Regions from separate parts of the Saccharococcus thermophilus genome, predicted to be linked through region 2. Evidence: predicted binding sites of a transcription regulator. Region 2 holds the regulator's gene; the other holds the start of a gene.
The links. Region 2 encodes LexA, which represses DNA repair genes until DNA is damaged. Its sites were predicted from a motif close to CGAACATATGTTCG; they were not measured.
Positions count from the first base shown of each region.

Region 1: the regulator LexA is predicted to act here: its motif matches at 2,147-2,160, upstream of addB (helicase-exonuclease AddAB subunit AddB).

Region 1 covers NZ_JAASRS010000001.1:2,706,549-2,716,158, forward strand. Annotated here, with positions in the region: gene addB (helicase-exonuclease AddAB subunit AddB) at 1-2,110, opposite strand, end outside; gene lepB (signal peptidase I) at 2,427-2,990, opposite strand; gene BDD39_RS14020 (TVP38/TMEM64 family protein) at 2,987-3,610, opposite strand; gene BDD39_RS14025 (competence protein ComK) at 3,801-4,343, opposite strand; gene BDD39_RS14030 (hypothetical protein) at 4,543-4,749, opposite strand; gene aceA (isocitrate lyase) at 4,928-6,214, opposite strand; gene BDD39_RS14040 (M48 family metallopeptidase) at 6,351-7,622, opposite strand; gene BDD39_RS14045 (SCO family protein) at 7,764-8,354, shown strand; gene BDD39_RS14050 (AzlD domain-containing protein) at 8,513-8,818, opposite strand; gene BDD39_RS14055 (AzlC family ABC transporter permease) at 8,811-9,530, opposite strand.
Region 2 covers NZ_JAASRS010000001.1:882,966-892,575, forward strand. Annotated here, with positions in the region: gene BDD39_RS04620 (trimeric intracellular cation channel family protein) at 1-24, opposite strand, end outside; gene hflX (GTPase HflX) at 195-1,445, shown strand; gene BDD39_RS04630 (methionine gamma-lyase family protein) at 1,459-2,727, shown strand; gene BDD39_RS04635 (MerR family transcriptional regulator) at 2,803-3,204, shown strand; gene glnA (type I glutamate--ammonia ligase) at 3,246-4,580, shown strand; gene lexA (transcriptional repressor LexA) at 4,677-5,300, opposite strand; gene yneA (cell division suppressor protein YneA) at 5,452-5,757, shown strand; gene BDD39_RS04655 (YneB family resolvase-like protein) at 5,779-6,438, shown strand; gene BDD39_RS04660 (DUF896 domain-containing protein) at 6,597-6,827, shown strand; gene tkt (transketolase) at 6,962-8,968, shown strand; gene sirA (sporulation inhibitor of replication protein SirA) at 9,123-9,560, shown strand.

The DNA of each region.
Region 1 (9,610 bases), 1.8 Mb from region 2:
TTCCGCATACACGCTTTTGCAAATGTGGAAATAAATCAGCCAGTTGTTTGATGACGATCGAAGGCGGAAGCGCTTTTCCTTCTTCATTGGCAAGCGGATAAGTAACATATAGGCGTTCGCTTGGGCACGTTAATGCCAAATAGATGAAAAAAGGTTCATAAAATAATTGCTCTCGTCCTCCCGGAGCCACTTTCGCTCCTAACTCATGCAATAGTTGTCGTTCCGCTTCAGCGATTAATCCATCTTCTTTTGCTTTGGCCGGAATCACCCCGTCATTGACCCCGATCACAAATGCACATTTGATATCGATCAAGCGTGAACGGTCGAACTGCGCGATAATCACCTGATCCATTGCCGGCGGCACAAGCGCAAATTCAAGACGGTCGAGCCCGGTTTCGATAATTTTGGCAAACTCCGTAACAGGCAGCGCTTCACTGCCTAGCATCTCCACATACTGGTTGAGCAAATCGATGACCGCGTTCCATACTTGTTCATGATGCCTTGCTTCGACAAGCTTTCCCTGCTCCTCCGCTTCTTTGCTCATGTTCTCTAGCTTTTTAGGAATTTGCAATTCTTCTAAAAATAGATAAACCGCTTCACAAAGACCTCGTCCATCTTTTGCCCGGCGCATGCGGCGTTCTAACCGCAGAAGCGGAGATGTCACCATCTCGCGCCATTGATTCAGCGTTTCTTCATATTGCTTCTCTTCGTCCGTCTGCGGGATCGCTAATCCTTCCAATGCCTGATAGCGGCGGTATGTCCACCGTTCGCCGTTCGTCCATTTGTCCCCTTTCACACCGTACGCAAGCACGTAATTTTCCAGCTTGTCCATCGCTTCGCGCAGCGCGGCTACATCCTCTCCGACCGGAAACAGCAAATCCGTCTTAATCGCGCGAAACACTGCTTCATAACGCCACCGCGAAGCAATGATTTCCATGCTCGCCCGCAATAATTCAATCAATGGGTGATGGTGCATTGGTTCTTTTTCGTCCATAAAATATGGAATATGAAAATCGGAAAAAATCGTTTTGATAAAATCACGATATGCTTCCGTATTGCGGACGATCACGGCGATATCGCAATAACGGTAGCCTTTGTCGCGGACAAGATGGACGATTTCACGCGCAATCGCCTCGATTTCCGCACGGCGGTTTGCCGCTTCATACACGCAAATCGCGTCAGCCTTTTCTGAATAGACAACAGCAGGACGATCATGATAATGCGCTTCGAGATGGGCAAGCGCCGCTTCTTGATGACGTCTATTTTCTCCTAGCATCACCGGCTCTTCGATCGCAATCCCATTTAGTAGCGCTATTTCACGGAGATCATGATATGTTTTTGCCGTCAAATAAAACAGATGCAATTCATTTGGCAACCGTTCGTCATAAGGGGCATCCACCGTTAACGAAACAGTGACGCGGCGGCAATGAATCAACAGCTGCTCAAGCACCATATACTCCTGTGGAGTAAATTGATGAAACCCGTCCACATAAATCTCGGCGTCGCGTAGGTAGCGCGATTGTGGAATTTTTTCCGCAAGCAGCCGCAAATAGTCTTCCGAATCGATATAGTGATTGGCTAAACTTTTTTCCAGTTCCTCATAAATCATCGATATATCGTTTAACTTATCCGCCAGCACTTTTTCAGCGGGCTTTCCCCGATGTTCCTCCAGCTCTTGTGCATGTTGGCGAAGCTGCTGTGGAGTAAGGCAGTACCGTTTACACTCCGTAATCATGTCGTAAAGCTGTTGAATAAATCCTGTTTTATCAACCGCTCTCCCAAATAATTGCAATTGCTGCTTACGATGTTCGACAATTTTGCGGATCATCATCTGCATGCCGACATCGCTAATATGATATCGGCTTATTCCGCCCGTTTCCTGCAAAATCCGCCACGCCAGCCGTGTAAAACTAAATACTTGCGCTCGGATCATTCCACCAAGCCCAGGTGTATGTATAAACGCGTATTCGGATTGAAACGTCATTTGTTCCGGAACAAGATAAATAATCGGGTTCCCTTTCGGTTCTTCTTGCAATTTGCGGCGAATTTCATTTAAGCACGTTGCCGTTTTTCCGCTTCCTGATCTTCCTAGCAGAAATCGAAGCGACATAGTATCACCTTCATTTTCCATTATTCCCTTTATTTTAGCACATATGTTCGTGTTTAGGAAGAAAAAAGTTCGCTTCCCTCTCCATTCCTACGCAACCAGTGTAAAAGGAATGCGATGCCAACGCAATACGTGTTATTTTCCAGTTTTCGAAAGAAAAAGGTATCCACGTGCAGTTTGCATCGCTGAATACCTTTTCTTTCCATCGATATGAAAATAACATAGCAAACCCGTCTAGCCTATCTACGTTCCCATCAATGCAAGAAATTTCTTCGTTTTCCATTCTACTTAGGCGCAATCATCCTCTTTCCCGCAACAGTTAAAACCGGACGGCGAACTGCCGCACAGGCCAATAGCGTAAATCTACTTTCCCTACCACCTGACTGATTTTGACAAATCCAAAATGACGGCTATCCCAGCTGCTTAGCCGATTATCGCCAAGAACAAAAATACATCCTTCTGGCACCCTTTTTTTCCCTGTTAGTTCCTCTAACGTAAAATCGCCCGTCAGCTTTCCGTCAATCAACTTTTGCTTATACGGCCGCAAATATGGTTCATTGACTTTTCTTCCGTTAATGTACAGCACATCGTTTTTATATTCGATTTGATCGCCAGGAAGCCCGATGACGCGTTTGACGTAATCTTCTTTTTTATTGGCATGAAAGACGATCACATCAAATCGATGAATATGCCCGATTTGATAACTTAGTTTGTTGACAATGAGCAAATTTCCTTCCTGCAAGGTCGGCATCATCGATTTCCCCTCCACCATATAATTGGTGAAGCAGAAAAACCGAATGAAAACGACCGTAAACACTCCGGCAAAAAGAGCCAGCCTGCGCCACCATTTTTCGTTTTTCTTCATCTTTCCATCACCCGTCATTCCGCGTCTCCCTCATTAAGCTGTTTCTCGGTAAGCGAAAACCTCGACTCCACCCTTTTTCCGGCATACCATAACAATATAATGACGACGGCAATCGCAACCGTGCGAAGCGGCTGTTTCACGAGCGCCACAATATCATATCCAATAAAGCTGATCGTAAAAATCATAACCATTTTTCCTAATAATACGGCCAAAATAAACTGCTGCCTACTGATTCTCGACAGCCCCGCAACAATGTTTACCACAGCTGACGGAGTAAAGGGAAAGCAATATAACAAAAACACAGGCCCAAAACCATGTCTTTCTATCCAATGCATAAACTGTTTAACTTTGCGATGGCGGCTGACAAAACGGAAAAAACGTTTCTGCCCGATTTTTCGCGTCAGCCAAAAAACGAGAATCGAACCGAGGCAGGCGCCAGTCCAAGAAATCAAAAACCCCTTCCATAAGCCAAATGCAGCCGCATTAGCCATCACAAACACGAACATTGGCAAGATGGGAAAAAATGATTCCAACAATGTTGCCGCAATCCCTGGAAGCATCCCAAAGGATCGGTATTGTTCTAGCACCGATAGCACGTTTTCTAGAGTAAACCATTGTTTTATTGTCTCGATGTCCATGTATACTCCCCATTCAAATTCCTGATGTTTATATATTTATTTTACACACTTCTACAGGGAATTTGAACTAATCTTTACAATGATAATGATTGGAATATTTTAATTATTAGCGCATAGCACGTTCATTGTCTTCTGTTTCGGGCGCGGGAAAAGCGATTGGTCTAAGGCTTGTATCGTTTATAGCGATGATTCATTGCTGCTGCCAATCTTTCGAGCGATTCATGCGAAATACATATTGCAATTTGCGTTCCCTTGCCTCCATACGCTCCGACAGCTTCGTTCTCAGCTGGGCGGTTCGATAGAGCTGATTGACAAAGGAATGATAGGAAACATCCAGCAACATGCTTTTTTCATTGGTAAAATAAACGATGGTCTGATCGTGTTTGGTAGGCTCATATTTATATACGTGAATGTGTGACAGCCAAGCGCAGCGGGAATCATTTGGGGAAATGGTCGGGAATACGTAAATTTCGTTGAGTGGTTCAATCGCGATGGGAGCTTTATGGGTGATGCCGATCACAGCTTTCGTCCCTTCTTTGCGGCCACGAAAACTGCAGCCATAGTAATCGCAGCTACGTTTAATAATATCGATCGGCCTCAATTTCACGATATACTCTCCGTCTTCCTCGATCACCTTCGCATAGGAATCACCGTGTGAGTGATGCGGCAAAATCGCCATTGTATAACGGCTAATAATAAATTTATCGAGGACGACAAACTCATTTACCTTCATTCTACTTTCTCCCCTCTCTTATTACTACATTGTATCCGATTCCATCATACCATTAATAGTTATATTTTTCTATATTTTCAAGAATTGTTAAACTATTTTTTCTATAAAACCATACGGTGAGCCTATGACCAAAGTCATAGGCCCAAAAAAGTTTCTTTCTCTAATGCGAAAGCACGGGTATGCCGGATTGGGAAGTTGTTCATGAATTATGAAATACTTGATGAATTTCCTTTGCCGCCAAATATTCATTCGCCTGTTCGACTGCCGTGTGCTCTCCGGCTGAATCTCCCGCATATGTTTCCTCATTCATAAACGCCTGCTGGAAATGGAAATCCGTGCTCATGCGAAATTCTGAATGCAACGTCGGTTCAAATGGCATTTCTCTTTTTTCCTGTTCTTTTTCCATATGAATGATCGCCTCCTATGTTTAGGATGCGATGTTATTACCAAATTATACAAAGGCATAAGGAGTATTTATTGTTGCACGCTTTCTATGCTGGCTTCGGTCTTATTCGTAACATGCAACACAAAAGGGCACGCTTCGATCAAGCGTGCCCTTTTCTTTAACCCCCCCTTATTTTTCCTTATGCTGTTGTAAATTGTTCTTCTTCGGTCGAACCTTTTAGCGCAATCGTCGATGCTTGACCGCCGGAGATCACTTGCGCTACTTCGTCGAAGTAGCCAGTACCAACTTCGCGTTGATGTTTTGTCGCTGTGTAACCATATTTTTCTGCGGCAAATTCCGCCTGTTGTAATTCTGCATATGCTGCCATACCACGCTCTTTGTATCCGCGTGCCAATTCGAACATGCTGTAGTTTAATGTATGGAAACCGGCGAGGGTAACGAATTGGAATTTGTAACCCATTTTTGCAAGCTCTTTTTGGAAGTTGGCAATCGTTTCGTCGTCCAATTTTTTCTTCCAGTTAAAGGATGGCGAGCAGTTGTAAGCGAGTAATTTGCCCGGGAATTTTTCATGAATCGCTTCTGCGAAACGACGTGCTTCTTCTAAGTTTGGCTCGCTTGTTTCGCACCAGATTAAGTCCGCATATGGCGCATACGCTAAGCCGCGTGCAATCGCTTGGTCAAGTCCTGCTCTCGTGCGGTAAAAACCTTCCGGTGTCCGTTCGCCAGTAATAAACTCTTGATCGCGAGGGTCAATATCGCTCGTAATTAAATTCGCTGCATTCGCATCTGTACGAGCAATTAACACAGTCGGTACACCCATGACATCTGCTGCAAGACGTGCCGCAATTAAATTACGTACCGCTGTTTGCGTTGGAAGCAGCACTTTTCCACCTAAATGGCCGCATTTTTTCTCCGAGGAAAGCTGATCTTCAAAGTGGACGCCGGCTGCCCCTGCTTCAATCATCGCTTTCATTAATTCAAATACGTTCAGCTGGCCACCGAATCCGGCTTCCGCGTCGGCAACAATCGGCACGAAATAATCGATATCGCCGCTTCCTTCTAAATATTGAATTTGGTCTGCGCGCTGCAACGCTTGATTGATCCGTTTCACTACATGCGGAACACTGTTTGATGGATATAAGCTTTGGTCTGGATACATTTGCCCGGCAAGGTTCGCATCCGCCGCCACCTGCCAGCCGCTTAAGTAAATCGCTTTTAATCCCGCTTTCACTTGCTGAACAGCTTGATTTCCAGTTAACGCTCCCAAGGCGTTAATATAATCTTCGCTATTCAACAATTTCCACAGTTTTTCTGCTCCACGCCGTGCCAATGTATATTCGATGTCAATCGAACCGCGCAATTTAATGACATCTTCCGCGCTGTACGGACGGACAACTCCTCTCCAGCGTTCTTCATTTTTCCAGCTTTCTTCTAATTGTTTGACACGTTCTGTAAAACTCGCCATTTTTCTTCCCCCATCTCTATTGTTATAATACATAATCGGTCTGTACGCATTTATTATATAACAGGAAAACAAAAAAGAAAACAGTTTTTTTAAAATTTTTTAAATAAATTAGCAGAAAGGAACCCTTTCTGCTTTGTCACCGCCCTTCTCGCAAAGGGGGCGCATACTCTTCTAAAAAGACGATCCGCTCTAACATCGTCGGATGCGTATAGCGGAATATTTTTACAACAAACGGCGGATTGACTTCGCTTAACCCTGCTTTCGTCAGCTTTTGAAACGAAGAAATCGCCGCCTCTTTATTTCCCGTTAGCTCGATCGCATATCGATCCGCCGCATGCTCTTCATATCGCGACACCACATTTACAAGCGGACTGGCAGCAAAGTTGAGCAATGAGACTAGAAGCAACAGCAATGGAAAAGATGCGAAATCGCTCAACTGGCGGATTCCCATATATCGTCCCCATCTGGCGACAATCCATCTCATCATTCTGCTTACGAGCCAAAGTCCAAAAAACGCTAAAACGATATAACCGGCAAGCCACCAATAAATATGTTTCATCACGTAATGCCCCATTTCGTGGGCCATAATAAACAGCACTTCATCTTCATTTAAGCGCTGCAATGTCGTATCCCATAACACAATGCGCGCGTGGGAACCAATTCCGTTAACATACGCGTTTAACGCATTCGTTTTCTCTGACATATTTACCTCAAATACATGCTCGGCAGGAATGTTCGCTTCGCTTGCCAGCCCCAAAATTTTTGCTTCTAACTTTTTATCTTTCAATGGATAAAAATCGTTATATAACGGATCAATGACAACTGGCTGAATAAATAGAAAAAAGATCATGAACGGCACGCACAGCATCCACGCATATAGCCACCAGCGCCGCCCAAAGCGCCGGATGAGCCAATACAATACCGCCGCAATGAAGACAAGCAGCACAGTATGAACGAAAAAATCGGTCAGCCTATCGCGAAACCAACTTGTTACCGATTGCGTGCTGACGCCATAGGCACGGGAAAGATGATAGCCGGCAAAATCAAATGGCAGCGAAAGCGCCGTGATGATCAAAGACAGCCAAAACGCATACAGCGCCGATTGTACAGGAAACCATTTTGCCGTCTGCTCTATCCATGTTCGCAGCGCCTGGGCGGCACCAAATGCCAACAGTCCAAAATAGATTATCCATTCGTACGGAATAGAAAGAAAAAACAACAAATCTTTCCACCGCGAATATTCCCCGCTTAACTCTAGCTCTTTCGGCGTTAGAAATGTGGCAGGATCCGCGCTTGTTCCTTTCCACTGCGGCGGGATCGATATATCGGCGACAACGAGCAAATACCATGCCATGCCGATCCCGTACAACACATAAATGGCAAGCGCCCAATAGACTAATTTTTTCATGCCATGTTCCTCCTTAACAACACTAGTATTTCTATTGTAGGCATTTTTTCTTTCATTAAGAACGTCGTCAAAGAAGTGTCATAAATATCTTTCGTATCTGTTATTATTTTCTTGTATGATAAGCATAGGAGAGTGATTATCGTGAAAAAATTGTATTTATCGTTGGCCAGCTTATTTATTATTTGCGTCGGTGCCGGCATCCTTTATTTCACCGTATACAAACAGGCAAAAATGAAGCTGCCTAATGATGTAGTGATGGAAACAGCTTGGGGAAATGAATATCATTTCAACGAGATGAAGCCAAAAATCCGCTTGTTGGAATTTATGTATACAAACTGCCCTGATATTTGTCCAAATACAACCTTTCAAATGACGAAATTGCGTTCGAAACTGGAACAAGCACATGTTTTTGGCAAAAAGGTCGAGTTTATCACGATTACGATTGACCCGAAGCGCGATACTCCTGAAAAACTGCGAGCGTACGCCAAAACCTTCGGCGTGACCAACGCCCAGCAAGGCTGGATGTTTTTGCGCGGAAGCGAAGCCGATACGAGAAAAGTGGCCGACGCTTTCGACTTTCAATATCGCGACCCCGGCAACGGCATGCTGGTTCATACGACATTAACCTACTTGTTGGACAAAAACGGTCATGTCATTAAACAGTTTGGAATGGGCAAAGAGCGGTTTCACGTACAGGAAGTGTATGATGCAATTATGGACGAACTCCAATAACGGCAGAAACAAAACGGTGCCGTCTGGCTCGTTCTGTTAAGCTCTTGGCTCTTTCTTTTCATCCATTATAAAAAAGGCAGGCTTGCCTATTCGGATTCGAACAGGCGCCTGCCACTTTTTTATTTCTTCATTTCCGTATATATGATCCTATCCCCTTATTACCCAAGCAGCGCATACACGCTTAATACCGCGACAGACACAAGCACGACAAGAATGACGTTCGCGCCGAGCCATGCCGCTACAAATGCGCTTATAAACCCAAGAATGCCAAACCAGATGTCTTCGTGAATGAAAAAGATGCCTGGAACGATAAGCGCTCCTAATGTCGCGGATGGAACGTTTTTTAACACCCCTTGCCAAAACGGCGGCAGCTTGACGCGTTGCAACACGACAAGCGGCAGCATGCGCGGAATGTATGTCACCACCCCCATGCCGATAATCATCCAAACGATTGTGCTATGCATTCCCTTCTTCCCCTCTTTCTTTCGCCAGCCATTGCACGACGATCGCCGCCGCTAACGTCGCAATCACAACCGACCAGCCTTTGGAAATATGCAACACAAGCGTGCATAGTGAATTGATGGCTGCGGCCATCCCGGCAAGCCACATCGTTTTCCGCTGTTTTTTCAAAGACGGTACAAGCAAGCCGATAAACATTGCGTATAGCGCGACCGACATGCTCTCTTGCAAGCTTTGCGGCAAGCTGGCACCGACAAGATGGCCGATGCCCGAATTCACCACCCAGCTGCCGTATGACATCAAAATAAGCCCAAACATGTAAGAAGCGGTCACAGACCCTTCTTTCATCGCCGCCACGGAAAACGTTTCGTCCGTAATGCCAAACGCATAAAGCGCCTTTTTCCAGAGCAAATCCGGCTCCGCTTTTTCGTTCAGTGAAGCGGACATGAGAAAATGGCGAATGTTTAAAATAAACGTGGTCAGCACAATTTCAAACGTTCCCGTGCTAATGGAAAGCAAGTTTAACGCAATATACTGGGAAGCTCCAGCAAACACAATGACGCTCATCAGCACCGTTTCCGCGAGCGTTAATCCCGTTGTTTTGGCAAGCAGCCCGTACGTCAGCGCAATCGGCATATAGCCAATTGCGATGCTCACGCCTGCTTGCACGCCCTGGCGAAACAGCGATGATTTGCCCGCTGCCAATGTCGTTTCCACGATGAATCCCCCGTTTCCGTCTAGCCTTTTGTAATATTATCTAAAAATTATTTATTTTTCGCAATGATCAATTTATCGTG
Region 2 (9,610 bases):
GATGCTTAACACTTCCCATGTCATTGATGCATCCCTTTCCTTCCTGTTATACGGTAACATTGTATGGCGAAGGAGGCGGAAAATCAATAGCTGGAACAAGAATGTTTGCTGCAAACAAAGGCCGTGGCGATTTTGCCGCAGATTTGCTATGATGGAGACAGACTCAGTGATGCTGTTGGAAAGAAGGTGCCTAATTGAGCGAACGGGAGAAGGCGATCTTAGTCGGATGCCAGCTTCCTCATATTGATGATGAGCGGTTTTTTTATTCGATGGAAGAATTGGCATCGCTCGTGCATACGGCAAACGGAGAAGTTGTTGCGACGGTGACGCAGAAGCGGGAAGCGATCCATCCGGCCACCTATATCGGAAAAGGCAAAGTAGAAGAACTTGTACATCTTGTCGAGCAAATGGAAGCCGATCTCGTTATTTTTAACGATGAACTGTCGCCAAGCCAAAACCGCAACTTGGCGAGACTGCTGGCGGTGCGCATTATTGACCGGACCCAGCTTATTTTAGATATATTCGCCCAGCGCGCCCGGTCGAAAGAAGGCAAACTGCAAGTAGAACTGGCGCAATTGCAATATTTATTGCCGCGTTTAGGCGGGCAAGGAACAGCGTTGTCCCGCCTTGGCGGCGGAATCGGCACGAGGGGACCGGGGGAGACGAAGTTAGAAACGGATCGCCGCCATATTTATCGGCGCATCGATGAGATTAAAACACAATTGAAACTGGTGGCCGAACATCGTGAGCGCTATCGGGAGCGCCGCAAAAAAAATCGCGCTTTCCAAATTTCCCTTGTCGGTTACACGAACGCGGGAAAATCAACGTTATTTAATCGCTTGACCGCGGCCGATTCATTCGAAGAAAATTTATTGTTTGCCACTCTTGATCCGCTGACGCGCAGGCTTATTCTTCCGAGCGGCTATACGGTGCTCTTAACCGATACGGTCGGTTTTATTCAAGATTTGCCGACGACGTTAGTCGCGGCGTTTCGCTCGACGCTCGAAGAAGTAAAAGAAGCGGATTTAATATTGCATATCGTTGATTCCTCCAACCCGGATTATTATCATCATGAACAGACGGTTTACGACCTGCTTGATGAGCTTGGTGTGTCGTCTATTCCTATCGTTACGATTTATAATAAGCGGGATATTCGTCACCCTCATTTTGTGCCAAGCACGAAAACGGAAGCGATGATGGTGAGCGCGTTTTGCGCCGACGATATTCAGCGACTGCGGCAGTTTATCGAAGAGATGGTCAAGAAACAAATGATCGAATATTACGTATCGATCCCTGATAATGAGGGAAAATTGCTGGCTCAGTTAAAATCAGAAACGATTTTGCACGAATTGCATTATAATGAAGAAAGCGGCATGTATGAATGCAAAGGGTATGTCATGCCAAAACATCCGCTTTACGGACAGTTGCGTCAATTTCAAAAATAGAAAGGGTCATCGTATGTTTACACAGCTGCGACATGGAGAAAAAATTGCTGCACTAGTAAAAGAAGTGGAAGCGCAAATTGCTCCAATTCATCAAAAAATTGAGGAACGGATTGATGTGAATCAATATCGCGTGCTAGACAGCTTTCGCCGCCATCAAGTAAGCGACAGCCATTTTATTCCGTCTACCGGATATGGTTATGATGATATCGGCCGTGACACACTGGAACAAATTTATGCCGATGTATTCGGCGGCGAAGCAGGCATTGTCCGCCCCCAAATTATCTCTGGGACGCATGCCATTACGATCGCGTTATTTGGCATTTTGCGGCCAGGCGATGAGTTATTGTACATTACTGGAAACCCATATGATACGCTGGAAGAAATCGTCGGCATCCGCGGCAGCGGCAACGGCTCGTTAAAAGAATTTCAGATCGGTTACCAAAGCGTGCCGCTCACCCCGGAAGGGAAGGTGGATTTCGATGCCGTCAAAGCGGCCATCCATGAGCGGACGAAAATGATCGGCATTCAGCGCTCAAGGGGCTATGCGACAAGACCGTCCTTTACGATTGAAGAAATTCGCGAAATGATTTCTTTTGTCAAGACCGTGAAGCCCGATGTCGTCGTTTTCGTTGACAATTGCTACGGAGAATTTGTCGAGGAAAAAGAACCTTGCCATGTCGGTGCCGACTTAATCGCTGGCTCTCTCATTAAAAATCCCGGTGGAGGGCTTGCGAAAACGGGCGGATATATTGTCGGGAAAAAACAATATGTAGAAGCGTGCTCGTACCGCATGACTTCGCCGGGGATCGGAGCGGAGGCAGGCCCGGCATTATATAGTCTGCACGAAATGTATCAAGGCTTTTTCCTAGCACCGCACATCGTCGGCCAGGCGCTAAAAGGGGCGGTCTTCACCGCCGCGATGCTAGAGCGGATCGGTCTAAACACCGACCCTTCCTGGGATGCGGAGCGCACCGATTTGGTGCAATCGGTCCAATTTGACGATCCAGAGCAAATGATCGCTTTTTGCCAGGCGATTCAATTTTCCTCTCCGGTCAACGCCCACTTCACCCCGTACCCGAGCTATATGCCCGGCTACGAGGATGACGTGATTATGGCGGCAGGAACTTTTGTCCAAGGAGCGAGCATTGAATTAACGGCGGACGGACCGATCCGCCCGCCGTACGTGGCTTACGTACAAGGAGGATTAACGTATTCCCATGTAAAAATCGCAATTTGTTCGGCGATTGACCAATTAATCGAAAAACAATTAATCTCTTTGTAAGAAAATCTAACATTTTATTGACACGTTTTCTTACACATTGTAAAATGAAACTATCATAAGCGAGGAGGAATTGGCATGAATAGCAATATTCGTCGTTCCATGCCATTGTTTCCGATTGGGATTGTGATGCAATTGACAGAGCTGTCCGCCCGCCAAATCCGTTATTATGAAGAGCATGGCCTTGTGTCTCCAGCGCGGACCGAGGGAAATCGCCGCTTGTTTTCCCTCAATGATATTGACCGCCTTCTTGAAATCAAAGATTTGATTGATCAAGGAGTCAACTTGGCCGGCATTAAGCAAATTTTTGCGTCGCGGCAGGCTGGTCGCAAAGAGCAGCCAGAAAAAGTGGAAAAAGTTGTGAAACAAAAGCTATCAGACGAGGAGCTGCGCGAAATTTTGCGAACGGAGCTGTTGCAGGCGGGGCGTTTCCAACGTGCATCACTTCGCCAAGGAGATCTCGCTCGCTTCTTTCATTAATGATTGTTGAATAAAACTTGGGAGCCGGGGAGGAATTTCAAATGGCAAAGTACACAAGAGAAGACATTATGCGCATCGTCAAAGAAGAGAACGTCAAGTATATCCGTCTGCAATTTACCGATATTCTTGGCACGATTAAAAACGTCGAAATTCCGATCAGCCAGCTGGAAAAAGCGTTAAACAACAAAATTATGTTTGACGGTTCGTCGATTGAAGGTTTTGTCCGGATTGAAGAATCGGATATGTACTTATACCCTGATTTAGATACGTTTGTCATTTTCCCGTGGACATCGGAAAAAGGAAAAGTAGCCCGCTTTATTTGCGACATTTATAATCCGGACGGTACGCCGTTTGAAGGATGTCCGCGCTATAACTTGAAGCGGATTTTAAAAGAAATGGAAGCGCTCGGTTTTACTTCGTTCAACTTAGGCGCGGAACCGGAATTTTTCCTATTCAAATTAGATGAAAAAGGACGCCCGACGCTGGAATTAAACGACCGAGGCGGCTACTTCGATTTGGCGCCGACCGACCTAGGAGAAAACTGCCGCCGCGATATCGTGCTTGAGCTTGAGGAAATGGGATTTGAAATTGAAGCTTCTCACCATGAAGTGGCACCTGGCCAACATGAAATTGATTTTAAATACGCCCATGCGGTGAAAGCGTGCGACGACATTCAAACATTTAAGCTCGTCGTCAAAACGATTGCCCGCAAACACGGCCTTCACGCCACATTTATGCCAAAACCAATCTTCGGCATTAACGGATCTGGAATGCATTGCAATTTATCATTGTTTAGAAATAATGAAAATGCGTTCTTTGATCCAACTGCGGACTTGCAATTAAGCGAAACGGCGCTGCAATTTATTGCCGGCGTGCTGAAACACGCACCAAACTTTACGGCGGTAACGAACCCGACGGTCAACTCCTACAAACGTCTCGTTCCTGGCTATGAAGCGCCATGTTATGTAGCCTGGTCCGCCCGCAACCGTAGCCCGCTCATCCGCATTCCAGCTTCACGCGGCATGAGCACGCGCATTGAGGTGCGCAGCGTCGACCCATCAGCCAATCCGTACTTGGCGATGGCCGTATTATTGGCAGCGGGATTAGATGGAATTAAAAACAAGTTGACTCCACCGGCTCCGGTCGACCGCAACATTTACGTCATGACGAAAGAAGAGCGCTTAGAAGAAGGAATTGTTGACTTGCCAGCAACACTGGCGGAAGCGCTCGAAAACTTAAAGTCGGATGAAGTCATTGTGCAAGCGCTCGGAAAACATTTATTCGAACATTTCATCGAAGCGAAAGAAATCGAATGGGATATGTTCCGCACCACGGTCCATCAGTGGGAACGCGATCAATATATGGAACTCTATTAAAAACAAAGAGGCTGTCTCGTGCAAGCGAGACAGCCATTTTTCATGTATACAGGACGGTAGCAGGAGGGGTCCTCCATCTTACTTCTTTTCTATTTTTCAATGAATAATGCGATAGACGCCGATCACTTTGCCGAGAATCGTGCAATTGCGGACAATAATTGGCTCCAAATTCGAATTTTCCGGCTGCAGGCGAATATGGTCTTTTTCTCTAAAAAAGCGCTTGACAGTTGCTTCATTGTCCTCGGTCATCGCCACGACGATATCTCCATTATCAGCGGAAGACTGCTGGCGCACAATCACGTAATCGCCATCCAAAATCCCTGCCTCAATCATGCTGTCACCCATCACTTCAAGCATAAAAACTTGATCTTCTGTAGGAACGAGCCGTTTTGGCAGCGGAAAATAATCTTCGATGTTTTCAATTGCGGTAATTGGCTGTCCGGCCGTCACTTTTCCAATTATCGGCACAGAGATAACATCCTCTTTTTCCTTCGTCGCAGTGAAATCGGCATCCAATATTTCAATCGCACGCGGCTTCGTTGGGTCGCGGCGAATGTATCCTTTGCTTTCGAGCCGCGCAAGATGCCCATGGACGGTAGAACTCGAAGCAAGTCCGACCGCTTCGCCAATTTCCCGGACGGAAGGGGGATATCCTTTTGTTTTTACTTCTTTTTTGATGAAATCTAAAATTTGTTGCTGCCGCTTTGATAGTTTCGTCATTCTATACACCTCTCGCCACATCATTTGCTTATATTATAACACGGCGATAGGGAAAAAACAAACATAAGTTCGAGATTTATATTGACACAAACAAATGTTCTTTATTATAATGAGAACAAAACCGAACAAACATTCTTAAGAGGTGGGGAATATGAAACGGATGATAGTGCATTATCTTATCTTTTCTTTGTTGTTGTTTATGGTGATCGGGGCGCTGTTTTACGCAAACAAACCGGTGGAAAAAGATCAATATATGGAAATTACCGTCGCTTCCGGAGACACGCTTTGGAAGCTGGCGAAAGAATATGAAGATCAGCACGGGCTTTCCACGGAGGAATTCATCAACTGGGTCGTCGACGTTAACCATCTATCCGGCCAGCGGATTATTGCCGGTGAAAAAATTGTTATTCCTGTGTTAAAATCAAAGGAAGATAAACAGTTGGCTGTCAACCAATAACATGAAAGAGGATGGTATCGCATGAAAGCGATTATATATTGCCGCGTCAGCACCGAAAAAGAAGAACAGGAAACATCGCTCGAACGGCAGAGGGAAGAGCTGGAGCAGCTTGCGAAGAAGCATGGCTTTGAAGTAGTGAAAGTGATTATGGAGCAGGCGAGCGGCTATGAAGTGGACAGAGACGGTGTGTTTGAGCTGCTTTCGGCATTCAAAGAACAAGAGGTTGACGCGCTTTTAGTTCAAGATGAAACAAGGCTGGGTCGCGGCCATGCACGAATAGCCCTGCTTCATTGCATCCAAAAAGAAGGGGTAAAAATATATACCATCGCCCATAACGGTGAAATGCAGCTGTCGGAAGCGGATGAGATGGTGCTGAACATTATTAGCATTGTCGAAGAATATCAACGGAAAATACATAATTTAAAAATTAAGCGCGGAATGAAGCGGGCGGTGGAGCAAGGTTACCGCCCCGAACGAAATTTAAAACATATGGGAGAAAACGCCGGCCGGGAACGAAAGGAGCTCCCTGTCGAAGAAATCGTCCGCTTGCGCCACAACGGTTTGACGTTTGCCGAAATCGCCGCCACGTTGCGCGGTTTTGGATATGACGTATCAAAAGCGACCGTCCATCGCCGCTACCGGGAATATGTCGATGAGCATGCTTCGCCGCATGGAAGATAGACTGCTTTGTTTTCGGGCGGAACGATATATACGGCTTTTATTCTCTCGATAATTTTGCCTATAGTGCAGGCTTGCGGGGGAAAAACAAGATCGTTGCAATTTTTCTTTCCGTCCTATAAGATGGGAGCGTAACAACAAGAAAATAGGTGGAGGCAGTTATGTTATCAAAACAAAAAATGGCACGCATTAACGAATTGGCGAAAAAGGCAAAAACGGCTGGTTTGACGGCAGACGAAGCGTTGGAACAGCAGCAGCTTCGCCGCGAATACATCCAAGTGTTTCGTAAAGCGATGGAGGATATGTTACATTTTGTAACGGTCATCGACCCTAACGGCAATGACGTCACGCCGAAAAAATTAAAAGAAAGCCAAAAGAAGCGGATGAATTAATATTGTTGGAAAAAGAAAGCATGCTATAAAAAGATGCTTTCTTTTTCTGTTTTATGCGCCACTTAATATTGTACATCTTGAGAAATTTTCTATATGATAGAGTTGACACTATGTTAATGAAAGGATGGAAAGATATGCCGCATACGATCGAGGAACTAGCGATTACGACGATCCGCACTTTATCCATCGACGCGATCGAAAAGGCGAAATCCGGGCATCCGGGAATGCCGATGGGCGCCGCGCCGATGGCGTATACGCTGTGGACGAAATTTATGAACCATAATCCGAGCAACCCGAAATGGTTTAACCGCGACCGCTTTGTTTTATCAGCGGGCCATGGCTCGATGTTGCTATATAGCTTGCTTCATTTAAGCGGTTATGATGTTTCCATGGAAGATATTCAACAATTCCGCCAATGGGGTAGCAAAACGCCTGGACATCCGGAATACGGGCATACGCCGGGAGTGGAAGCAACGACCGGTCCACTTGGCCAAGGAATTGCGATGGCCGTTGGCATGGCGATGGCGGAACGTCATTTGGCAGCTACATATAACCGTGAAGGATTTGAAATTGTAAACCATTACACATATGCAATTTGCGGCGACGGCGATCTAATGGAAGGTGTCGCTTCCGAAGCGGCGTCGTTAGCGGGGCATTTAAAACTTGGCCGCTTGATTGTTCTGTATGATTCGAACGATATTTCGCTTGACGGCGAATTAAACCTTTCCTTCTCTGAAAGCGTAGAACAACGCTTTAAAGCATACGGCTGGCAATATTTGCGCGTCGAAGACGGCAATAATATCGAAGAAATTGCAAAAGCGCTGGAAGAAGCGAAAGCAGATACGACCCGTCCGACGCTGATTGAAGTGAAAACGACCATTGGCTACGGTTCACCAAACAAAGCCGGAACGTCTAACGTACATGGTGCTCCGCTTGGGACGGAAGAGTTGAAACTTACGAAAGAAGCGTATAAATGGACGTTTGAAGAAGATTTTTACGTTCCGCAAGAAGTATACGACCATTTCCGCGAGGTGGTCAAAGAAGCAGGCGAGAAAAAAGAAGCGGAGTGGAACGAGCTGTTTGCCGCGTATGAGAAAGCATATCCGGATTTAGCGAACCAATTGAAATTGGCGATCGATGGCAAACTTCCGGAAGGATGGGAAAAATCGCTCCCAGTGTATGAAGCAGGGAAAAGCTTGGCAACGCGCGCCTCTTCCGGAGAAGTGATCAACGCGATTGCAAAAGCGGTTCCACAACTATTTGGCGGTTCGGCGGACCTCGCAAGCTCCAACAAAACATTAATGAAAGGCGCGGGCAACTTTTTGCCGGAAAGCTATGACGGCCGCAACATTTGGTTTGGCGTTCGCGAATTCGCGATGGGCGCGGCTTTAAACGGAATGGCGCTGCACGGTGGTCTGAAAGTATTCGGTGGTACGTTCTTTGTGTTCTCCGATTACTTGCGTCCGGCCATCCGTCTCGCTGCTTTAATGGGCTTGCCGGTTACGTACGTGCTGACGCATGACAGCATTGCCGTCGGTGAAGACGGTCCGACGCACGAACCGATCGAGCACCTTCCATCGTTAAGAGCAATGCCGAATTTATCGGTCATTCGTCCGGCTGATGCGAATGAGACGGCGGCAGCATGGCGGCTGGCCTTGGAAGCAACCGATCATCCTACCGCACTGGTGTTGACGCGGCAAAACGTACCGACACTGCCGAATACGGCAGAGCGGGCGTATGAAGGAGTGAAAAAAGGTGCATATGTGGTAGCGGAGGCGAAAAATGGCCAGCCAGAAGCGTTGCTGCTCGCATCCGGATCGGAAGTAAGCCTTGCCGTCAAAGCGCAAGAAGCATTGGCCGAAGAAGGCATTCACGTTTCCGTCATCAGCATGCCTTCTTGGGATCGCTTTGAAAAGCAATCTGCTGACTATAAAGAACAAGTGCTGCCACGCGCTGTGAAAAAACGGTTGGCGATTGAAATGGCCGCGTCGCTCGGCTGGGATCGCTACGTCGGCGAAGAAGGCGATATTTTAGCGATTGACCGCTTCGGCGCTTCGGCACCAGGAGAGAAAATTATGGAAGAGTACGGATTTACGGTGGAGAACGTCGTAAAACGGGTCAAAGCATTGCTTGGGAAATAACAAGAAAAAGCTGTCTTCGCCACTCGGTCGGAGACAGCTTTTGTTATGCAAAAATCGACAATGTTAGTGAAAAAATTTTCCGTTAATAGACATCTTTTTTTTCTTAGTTTCTCTATAATAGAAGCAAATGAAAACGTAGGAACGGGGGATGGGAATGGTACGTTATTGGATTTATTTGCTAAATGAAGAAGTGGCAAGCTATTACCGCAATCGAACGGAAAAGATTGTCGAACTATTGCGTGAGCACCAATGCGCCAAAGCACCGTTAAAAAGCATTTGCCGAAAACAAGTGGAATTTATTACCGAGCGGTTATCGTTTTCCAGATTGGAATTAGGATTGAAACAATATTTTGCGGGCAGCGTCAATAAAAATTTAGAACGAAATATGTTTATATTGCGAAACGAAATCGGGGATGAAGCGCTGCTGATCGTGCAAAAGCGCCGTCTGCTTCTTGTCACCGACAGCCAATCGATTGCCAGCGACATTTGCCACGCGCTTGCGCAAGTATCTCCTTCATTTTTAGCGGTCGACGCCGATTTTGACGACTACGGATGGCTTACCAATTCGACAGGCGGAAGAAAATTTGCGTAAATAAAAGATTTTTGTCAGGAAATATTGTATAATACCACATGGTTTAGTAC